Regions from separate parts of the Bacillus sp. ISL-77 genome, predicted to be linked through region 3. Evidence: riboswitches for the same ligand, from Rfam matches in the RefSeq annotation. Region 3 holds a riboswitch; each other region holds the start of a gene.
The links. A riboswitch is a leader RNA that binds a small molecule or an ion and turns the genes downstream of it on or off. The one in region 3 is predicted to bind thiamine pyrophosphate.

Region 1 (3,194 bases), on a different contig from region 3:
ATTAGGTCTGCATTTTGTCGGTGGAGATGAAGGACCTGTTTTAAAAGGGAAAGAGCATATTTCAATTGCCAAAGGGACATTGGGATTGTCTTTACGCTCGTTTGTTCCTGTTTATGATCAAGAAAATAAACAAATAGGAGCAGTCGCGGTTGGGATTTCTTTAGAAAAAGTTAATCAGGCGATCGAACAAAGCAGGAAAATTATTTTGATCGGCGTGGGAGTGGGAATTCTAGTTGGGATTCTAGGAGCCCTTTTTCTAGCTAGAAAAATCAAAGCGATTCTTTTTGGACTTGAGCCGAGTGAGATGGCAAAATTGCTTGAGGAACGTAGTGCGATGCTTCAATCCACAAAGGAAGGAATTTTGGCAGTTGACGAGGATGCGTTTACCACTCTCGTAAATAATGAGGGGATCCGACTTCTTCAAAAAGCTGGCATTCATGGGTCCTTTTTAGGAAGAAAAGTGGATGACTACATGCCAAATTCAATGCTATCTTCTGTTCTAGAAACGGGGGAATCTCAATTAGACCAAGAACAAGAAATCAATCATATTACCATTTTAACCAATCGGGTTCCGGTTGTTGTCAAAGGAAAGATTGTCGGTGCGATTGCTACCTTCCGAGAAAAAACCGAAATCAAGCAATTAGCTGAACAATTAACCGGTGCAAAGCTATATGCGGAAGCACTGAGAACCCAGTCACATGAATTCATGAATAAACTGCATGTAATATCAGGTTTAATTCATATGAAAGACTATCAAATGGTCTCGTCATATATTACCAAAATTGTCGATCACCAACAAACTGAAGTAGAATTTGTTGTCAGTCGTTTTAAAGATCCTGTTTTAGCAGGTTTTATTTTAGGAAAACTTAGCTTCGCTAGGGAAAATGGCTGTGAATTAATCATTGATGGGGAAGGAAGTCTACCTGAACCACAGCAGCAGGAATTAACCCATGAAGTGGTAACGATTCTTGGGAATTTAATCGATAATGCTTTAGATGCTGTTGCGGACCGTCCACATAAAAAAGTTACCTTAAGGTTTGACTTTTACGATGAAGTCCTAGCGTTGGAGGTCCATGATACCGGACAAGGAATCGATGAGGATGTAAGACATCACTTATTTATCAAAGGATATTCTACCAAGGGTGAAAATCGCGGAATCGGTTTATCATTGGTGCAGAGAAGCTTGGAAAAATTAAATGGACAGATAGAAATTCATTGCCAAAAAGGAAAAGGGACAACATTTATTGTTACTTTTCCTTATAAAAGCAAACAATAATAATGTTATGTTAACTGACACTTTTTCCTTTACATTCTAGTACCATAGGAATATTATGTAGTTAGTTAAATAAAGTATTAGATCTACTAGGGGTGCCCTGTAAACAGGCTGAGAGAAAATGGAGAAATTTTCAACCCTTCGGACCTGATCTGGGTAATACCAGCGTAGGAAAGTAGCCAAGTGAATGTTAATTATTTCTTTGACTAACTAACCAGGTCCATTATTGGATCTGTTTTTTTTATTTTAAAGGCTTTGTTAAATGTCATTTTTGATTTTAAAGCCTGCGTTGATTGGAGCGGAAGGCGAAGCGCCTGGAGCGGAAATCAACAGCCAAGTTTAACAGAGCCATTTTAAAAAAAGAAATGGGGAAATTAAGATGGAAAAAAATAGTTTGTATGAAACGTTGGAAGAAGTTAGAAAGGTTAACCCGCTGGTACATAATATTACCAATGTGGTTGTTACGAATTTTACGGCAAATGGGCTTCTTGCCCTTGGTGCCTCACCGGTTATGGCATATGCAGCTGAGGAAGTAGCAGATATGGCTAAGATTGCAAGTTCATTAGTATTAAACATTGGAACATTAAACCCACAGACAGTAGAATCGATGATCATTGCCGGAAAAGCGGCCAATGAATCCGGTGTTCCCGTCATATTTGACCCGGTTGGTGCAGGGGCTACCCGATATCGAACGGAAACTGCACAAAGAATTATGAGCGAGGTAAAAGTTTCTGTGATTAGAGGAAACGCAGCCGAAATTGCCAATGTGGTTGGTGAAGAATGGGAAATTAAGGGTGTTGATGCTGGGGATGCAAAAGGAAATATCATTGAACTAGCTATTGCTTCAGCACAAAAATTGAATTGTCTTGCCGTCATCACTGGAAAAGAGGATGTCGTTTCGGATGGGAAAACAACCTATGTCGTGTCAAATGGACATCCAATTTTAACGAAGGTGACAGGCACTGGCTGTTTATTAACCTCTGTGATTGGAGCGTTTGCAGGAGTGGAAAAGGACCTGCTTCAGGCTTCGGTGGCTGCTTTAACGTACTATGGTATCGCGGCAGAAAAGGCAGCGGCAAAAACTGTAGAAATGGGACCTGGAAGTTTCCAAATCGAATTCTTAAACCAATTAACTTTAGTTTCTTCCGAAGATATCATTTCACATGCTTCTGTTAAAAAATTCAATCGATAACTGGGGGTAATTTAAATGAAAAAAGCATTAACAATCGCTGGTTCTGATAGCGGCGGAGGAGCAGGAATTCAAGCGGATTTAAAGACATTTCAGGAATTAGAGGTTTTCGGGATGTCGGCATTAACTGCAGTAACGGCCCAAAATACTTTAGGAGTCCATGCTGTCTATCCAATGACAGCTGAGGCAGTCGTAAAACAGATCCAAGCGATCGGCGAAGATATCGGTACGGATGCGGTGAAAACAGGAATGCTTTTTAATGCTGAAATCATCGAGGCAGTCGCAGCACAGCTCAGAAATTATCAATGGCAAAATGTTGTTGTCGATCCTGTCATGATTGCAAAGGGTGGCGCTTCTTTGTTGCAAATGGAAGCCATTTCTGCCATGAAAAAATACTTATTGCCGCTAGCAACGGTAATCACCCCGAATATTCCAGAAGCGGAAGTACTAACGGGCATGTCGATTCTGACAGTGGAAGATAAACTGGAGTCTGCTAAAAGACTACTTGCGTTAGGCGTAAAAAATGTCGTGATTAAGGGCGGCCATGATGAAAATGAGTCTGAATCCACTGATTTATTATTTGATGGAAAGGAATTTTACTACTTTACCAGCAAGAGAATTCAGACAAAGAACACACATGGAACAGGTTGTACTTTTTCCGCAGTAATTACTGCTGAACTAGCAAAAGGGGAAACTCTTTATGAAGCAGTATGTAAAGCAAAGGATTTTATT
Region 2 (3,194 bases), on a different contig from region 3:
GTATTAGAAATTTTTGGCCCAACCATCCAAGGAGAAGGAATGGTCATTGGTCAAAAGACAATGTTCGTTCGGACGGCCGGCTGTGATTATTCATGCAGCTGGTGTGATTCTGCCTTTACATGGGATGGCAGTGCCAAAGAGGATATTCAGCAAATGACCGCTGAAGAAATTTGGGATAAATTAAAAAGAGTCGGTGGGGACAATTTCTCGTTTGTGACGATCTCAGGGGGAAATCCGGCGCTGTTGAAAAACTTAGATGTGTTTATCGATTTATTAAAAGAAAAAGACATCAAAATTGGTATTGAAACACAAGGAAGCAGATGGCAGGACTGGTTCTTAAACGTCAATGAACTGACCATTTCACCTAAGCCGCCGAGCTCCAACATGGTAACCAATTTTGAAATATTAGATTCTATTTTTAAAAATTTAAACGACAATGATTTTAAACATCAAGTGAGTCTAAAAGTAGTAATCTTCGATGATGCGGATCTAGAGTATGCGAAAATGGTTCATAGCCGCTACGCAGATATTCCTTTTTATCTCCAGGTTGGGAACGATGATATTACGAATTTCAATAATAATGAATTGATTCAAAAACTACTGTTGAAATATGAGTGGTTAGTCAATTGTGTGGTTGCTGACCCTCAATTGAATGATGTAAAAGTATTACCACAATTGCATGCACTTCTTTGGGGAAATAAGCGGGGAGTGTAAGGACATGGACCATGAAGGACCATGGGGACGGTTCTACTGGCTTTTTTGGACAAGGAAAGAGATTAAAAAAGGCCAAAAGAACCGTCCCTGTGGGCATGTGGGCATTGAATAGATGAAGCTTATTGAATTTTTCTTAAGCCCTTCCCATCATGAATCTCTCGAATACCTTCCTCGCAAACCCCGTAAGAACGCCAAGAACAAGTTTCACAGACAACTTGAATATCGGCGGGGATGACATGTTCTAGGATACGGGACTCAATATCCTCCCATCTAAGAATTTGTCCGATTTTAAGGTTCATTTTGTCTAAAATAACGGCATCTCTTTCATAGATCTGGTCGTCTTGGCAATGGTATTCACCTGAATTAGGGAATTTTTCACACAACTGATCTGGCCCCTTTACAAGCAGAATCAACGTTTTTGGGTTGTTTCTCAAGGTTTGATGCAAAACCGTCATATTTTCCACGTATTCTTGGGAATAGCCCATTCCCCGATAGCCTAGAAGGCAAAAAAGATGATGTCCTCGAAGCTTATACATTATTCTCCCCCAGTTTGTTTACTCCCTTTTGATTTTAAAAGTAAACTATAATTGTTATTTGGTTAACATCTATAGGGTTTATTCTACCATAAATAAGAAAAACATTTGACATTTCTACCTGAAGTGTTAACATTATCCATGCAGGGAAATCATTACATGACAATTAAATAAATGACGCAAATCCGCTAGAGGTGCCTTTTTAAAGGGCTGAGATTGAAGTACTACTTCGGGACTCTATGAACCTGATCTGGGTAATACCAGCGTAGGGAAGTGGGAAACGGGATATTTGAAGAACGTATGTTTTATTTCGAATTTTCGACCACTTTCTTACCTTAAGAAAGTGGTTTTTTGTTTTTCACTTTATGCCTTCGATCTTCGGAATCTGCTTAAAAGGGGGGACGGGTATTTCAACTAGTGTAAAAGATAAAGAGTTACATATAATCTCCAATGGGAAAATGCCGATCGAACGTTTACGTGAAATTGTAAGCGAAATTCATCCATATATAACAGCGATTCATTTGCGGGAAAAACAAAAAACAGCACAGGAACTTTTCCAAGCCGTCCACTTGTTAACAAACGAAAACATCCCACTATCAAAGATTATCATTAATGATCGAGTCGATGTTGCCTGCGTTACAAGGGCTAAAGGAGTTCAATTAGCCTTCCATAGTTTAGATGCAGCGATTGTGAAAGAAAATTTTCCTCAGCTTTTGCTCGGGAACTCCATCCACTCCTACGAGGAAGGACAAAAAGCAAAAGAAAATGGTGCTGATTACGTGCTATATGGCCATGTCTTTCCTTCGCAATCAAAACCGGGTAAGACCCCAAAAGGACTAGAGGAATTAGCAAGGCTCTCCCAATTAGACATCCCAGTTATTGCGATTGGCGGGATCACACCTGAAAATACGGGGCAGGTACTTCAAGCAGGATCAAAAGGAATCGCAGTCATGTCAGGAGTTTTAGATGCTCCCGATCCATTAGCAGCAGTTAAGGCTTACCTAAATGTATTATATGGAGATGAACAAAGTGGAAAATTCATTTGATGTGGCCATTATCGGAGGAGGAATTATCGGGTCCTCGATTGCCTATCAGCTTGCAAAAAGGGGAAGAAAAGTCGTCGTGATTGAGAAGGGACGAGTGGCTTGCCAAGCGTCCAGTGCGGCTGCCGGAATGCTGGCAGCACAAGCAGAGCTGGAACAAGACGGTCCCTTATTCCAGCTGGCTTTAAAAAGTCAAGCGATGTTTTCAACGCTCTCAAGTGAGTTATTTGAATATACAGGAATTGATATTGAGTATGTGAATAAAGGCATGGTGAAAATTGCCGAAACAGAAGAAATAGCGCTCGAGGTAAAAAAACAGGTCACCTTCCAAAAAAAATGGGATCCAACCATTACCTGGCTCGATGCAACGGAAGTACGTGTGCTGGAACCATCTCTTTCACCAAGTGTAGCAGGAGGGATGTATCTCCCTCATGATGGTCATGTACAACCAGCAAAGTTAACACAAGCCTTTGCAAAAGCCGCGGAACATTTTGGTGCCAAAATATGTGAAGAGACGGAGGTTCTGTCTTTTGTCTATGAAAACGGTCAGGTTAAAGGGGTAAACACCAGCAACGGTGTCATCCATTGTGAACAGGTGGTTGTTGCCACGGGAGCTTGGGCGGCGAAATTAATGCAAGAATCAGGAATCGATATTCCTGTGTATCCAGTTAAAGGAGAATGCTTTTCGATTAGAACAGAAAAGCCGATCATTAACTCGACCATTTTCTCCGACAAACGTTGTTATTTAGTACCCAAACAAAATGGGGAAATTTATATAGGTGCGACTGTGATTGAAAATACCTTTGATACCAAGGTAACTCCTGAAGGGATTGCTACATTGATAGAAAGAGCGACTCAATTAGTTCCACAGATTAAGGAGGCAGCATGGGAGCGAGTATGGGCT
Region 3 (3,194 bases):
TCGCCTTTATTGATGGACAAAGTAATATGACTGAGTATTTTTTCAGAGCGATTAAAAAAACGAATCGAGAGATCCTTACATCCCAGAAACATTTCCATTTACGTTTTCCCTTTTCCTTTTTTCCTTCATCAATTCATATTGTTCTAACACACCTGTTTTTGCGAGTGCGTCCACAACTACCTTCGCTAACAATCCACCGAGAATCATTCCGCTGATGATATGAATTCCTAATGTTGTAAAAAATACTTCCTTCGAGTAATAACCCAAACCGTTGGCGATTAAGTTATAAATCATGCTGCCAACCGCTGCAAAAGCTCCAGATAGCATTAAAGTAAATAGGTTGTAGCGTTTATATCCGAATATGGCGAATGCGATTTCTGAACCGATCCCTTGAAAGACACCTACTAAAAGGGCCGACAAACCAAAATGACTTCCTGTTAATAACTCTACTGCGGCCGCTGCAACCTCTGCAATAAGCGCTGCTCCCGGTTTACGGATAATATACGCGACGATTGGACTAGCAATCACCCAAATCCCAAACATAAAACCTGCACCCACCGGCCCGACAAGAGCGGAAATGGGAATCCACAGCGTCGACCATCCTAAATAGATCACTCCACATGCCACCGCTAGTATCACAGCAAGAACGACTTCTTTCATCTTCCAAGTCATCATTTCACTACCTCCATTTTCACAGGCCATTCTTCGAGTTTATAGGCCATATCCCAAAACATATATTCCAGCTGACAACTGATTAAGAAATGCTCCTTCATCTTTTCCTTTTCTCTCTCGGTTGCTAGCTTTGCCCACTCATCAAGACGGGCACAAAATTTAGTTGTAATCGAATCGGTACGATTTCCATAAAAACTGATCCAATCATAAAAGGGATGAGAGCGATCAGGATTAACCTCCGTTAATAATCTTTTCCCAATTTCCCAATACGTCCACGGACATGGTAATAACACAGCTAAAATTTCCCCTAATGTTCCTTCGTGCGCAACGGTAAGCATATGACGCGTGTAATGAAGGGACGAGGGAGATAACGGATATCCATGTAATACCTCGTAAGGAACACCTGCTACTTGACAAAAGTTATTATGCGGATGGATTTCACTGTTTAAGATAAAAGAAATCTGCGTATTAAACATATCCATATCTTCACGATTCTCACACTTAGAAACCGCAATTCCATAGATGCGAATAAACGAATTCAAATATTCAAAGTCCTGTTTAACATAATGAATCAATTGTTCCTTTTGTAATTCCCCATTGGCGATTCCTTGCACAAAAGGATGTTCAAAAATCGCCTCGAAAATAGGATCTGCTTCTTTTCTTAATTCTGCTGAAAAACTCATAAATTTCTCCCCCTTATTGGTTTTAATGGAAAGTCTCTAGAAGGGGCGGCTGAATTTTCAAGCACGAAAAAACCGCCCCAAAAATGGAGCGGCTGAATAATTATATCTATCCATACACGAACTCCACTTTCCTACGCTAGTATGAACTAGATCAGGTTCAAAGGGTCCAAGATAACTCTCGTCTCAGCCAAAAAACGGCTCCCCTAGTGGTCTTCCTATTAATTTAACCTTCACTCTACACTCGATGGTTAATGTTGTCAATCAATTAAAATCTTAATTATAAAAATAAACCAAATGGATTATAGATGCACTGAAACTCGAAGGTATTTTCAATTAGTATCCAGAAAATGTGGTAAGAGTCCGGAATTATATAGATTCGCTGATAAATGTTTGATTTCCGCTGATAAAATGGCCCAGTTCGCTGATATCTCCCAAAAATCCGCTGATAAACTACTCCCCTCTAACAACCTACCAATCTACGACAAATTTCGGGGCGTGACAGGCACATTACGCTTCCACCGTCTTCGCAATAATGGCTCCAACAACCAGCCCCCATACAGGTGCACTAATATGGAAAAATGATACTTGCGATAACGCGATGAGGAACGCAAATAGGGCACTTAAGCGATATTTATTTTCGGAGAAACCCAGCTGCAAACTAGAAAGAAGGACGCCGATTAGCGCAAACCCTGCTAGCATGGACACAAAAGCGTGGGGTAATGATTGAATAAACGGTACAATTTTCCAGGCGAATACTCCAAACAATAATGTCAAAACCCCTGATACCACCGCTGCCATATACCGCTTTGATTTTACCCCTGCATCCGAACTAGAACAGATGGCGGTCATCATGCCAGCAATATTTGCACTTTGCCCCCCGAAAAAACTGGCAATAATCGAAAACACTCCACTAAAAGAAACAATTTTTCGAATGGGGGGTTCAAAATCCGAGCTTTCTAGTGCGCCGATTCCAGGTGCCACATCATTACTTAGGATTAACATGGCCAGAGGCAGACCTAATGTGACCATCCCCATCCATGTAAATTCCGGCATTTGTATGGATGGTAGGAAAAAAGCAATCTCCTTAGATGAGCTATGTAGATCTTGGGTTAAAAACAAAGTAATAAAAGCGACAACCACTGCGACCATAACGGCCGGGATCCGTTTTGAGATTTTCGTACTGATAAAAAAACTAAGCAAGGCGAATCCGCCTACTAAGGGTAACGCCTTAACGTCTTGGACAAGCTGAGCAACATAATTGGTGACCAGGCCCGCCAGCATGGCTGCAATGACTTCTTTCGGAACCCATTTAATAATTTTAGTAAAAAGTCCTGACAACCCAATCAGCAAAATCAGCAGCCCTGACATCACATACCCGCCAATTAGCTGGGGATAAGTAAAATGTGCTGTCACTGTCGCTAAAAAAGCAACCCCTGAAATCGAGTGAGCTCCGGTAATGGGAATTCTAAATAACAGAGGCATTACAATCCCTAACACCCCTCCAAAAAAATAGACGGCAAACATCCAATTGATGGTTTGCTGATTAGAGAAATTCCCTGCTGTTGCTGCCTGCAGAATGATTAACGCTGGACCTGTCATGACTAAAGTACTAGAAATTAATCCAGAAGATACGTTTTGAGTCGTTAGATCTTGAAAAATTGATTTCCTTTTATTTTCACGTAATGATTCAATTGGTTGCTCTCTAACTAATCTATTTGGCTGCCCCATTTTTTCTCCTCATACCCTTCTTCATATAAACGACTTTTATTGTTAGTTTAGACAACCTTCTACAAAATGTATAGGACAAAGGCAATCTTCGACAACCGTTAATATAATTAA

Region 1: it holds a riboswitch for thiamine pyrophosphate, as region 3 does, so the genes downstream of both, thiM (hydroxyethylthiazole kinase) here and tenA (thiaminase II) in region 3, are expected to answer to the same signal.
Region 2: it holds a riboswitch for thiamine pyrophosphate, as region 3 does, so the genes downstream of both, J7E77_RS13720 (thiamine phosphate synthase) here and tenA (thiaminase II) in region 3, are expected to answer to the same signal.

Annotation. Positions count from the first base shown of each region.
Region 1 covers NZ_JAGGQY010000051.1:103,709-106,902, reverse strand. Annotated here, with positions in the region: gene dcuS (DcuS/MalK family sensor histidine kinase) at 1-1,276, shown strand, start outside; TPP riboswitch at 1,355-1,464, shown strand; gene thiM (hydroxyethylthiazole kinase) at 1,653-2,465, shown strand; gene thiD (bifunctional hydroxymethylpyrimidine kinase/phosphomethylpyrimidine kinase) at 2,481-3,194, shown strand, end outside.
Region 2 covers NZ_JAGGQY010000035.1:10,822-14,015, forward strand. Annotated here, with positions in the region: gene queE (7-carboxy-7-deazaguanine synthase QueE) at 1-714, shown strand, start outside; gene J7E77_RS13715 (DUF1284 domain-containing protein) at 834-1,250, opposite strand; TPP riboswitch at 1,428-1,536, shown strand; gene J7E77_RS13720 (thiamine phosphate synthase) at 1,613-2,293, shown strand; gene thiO (glycine oxidase ThiO) at 2,277-3,194, shown strand, end outside.
Region 3 covers NZ_JAGGQY010000010.1:23,948-27,141, forward strand. Annotated here, with positions in the region: gene J7E77_RS03075 (ABC transporter ATP-binding protein) at 1-98, opposite strand, end outside; gene J7E77_RS03080 (ECF transporter S component) at 76-672, opposite strand; gene tenA (thiaminase II) at 672-1,355, opposite strand; TPP riboswitch at 1,467-1,570, opposite strand; gene J7E77_RS03090 (benzoate/H(+) symporter BenE family transporter) at 1,863-3,083, opposite strand.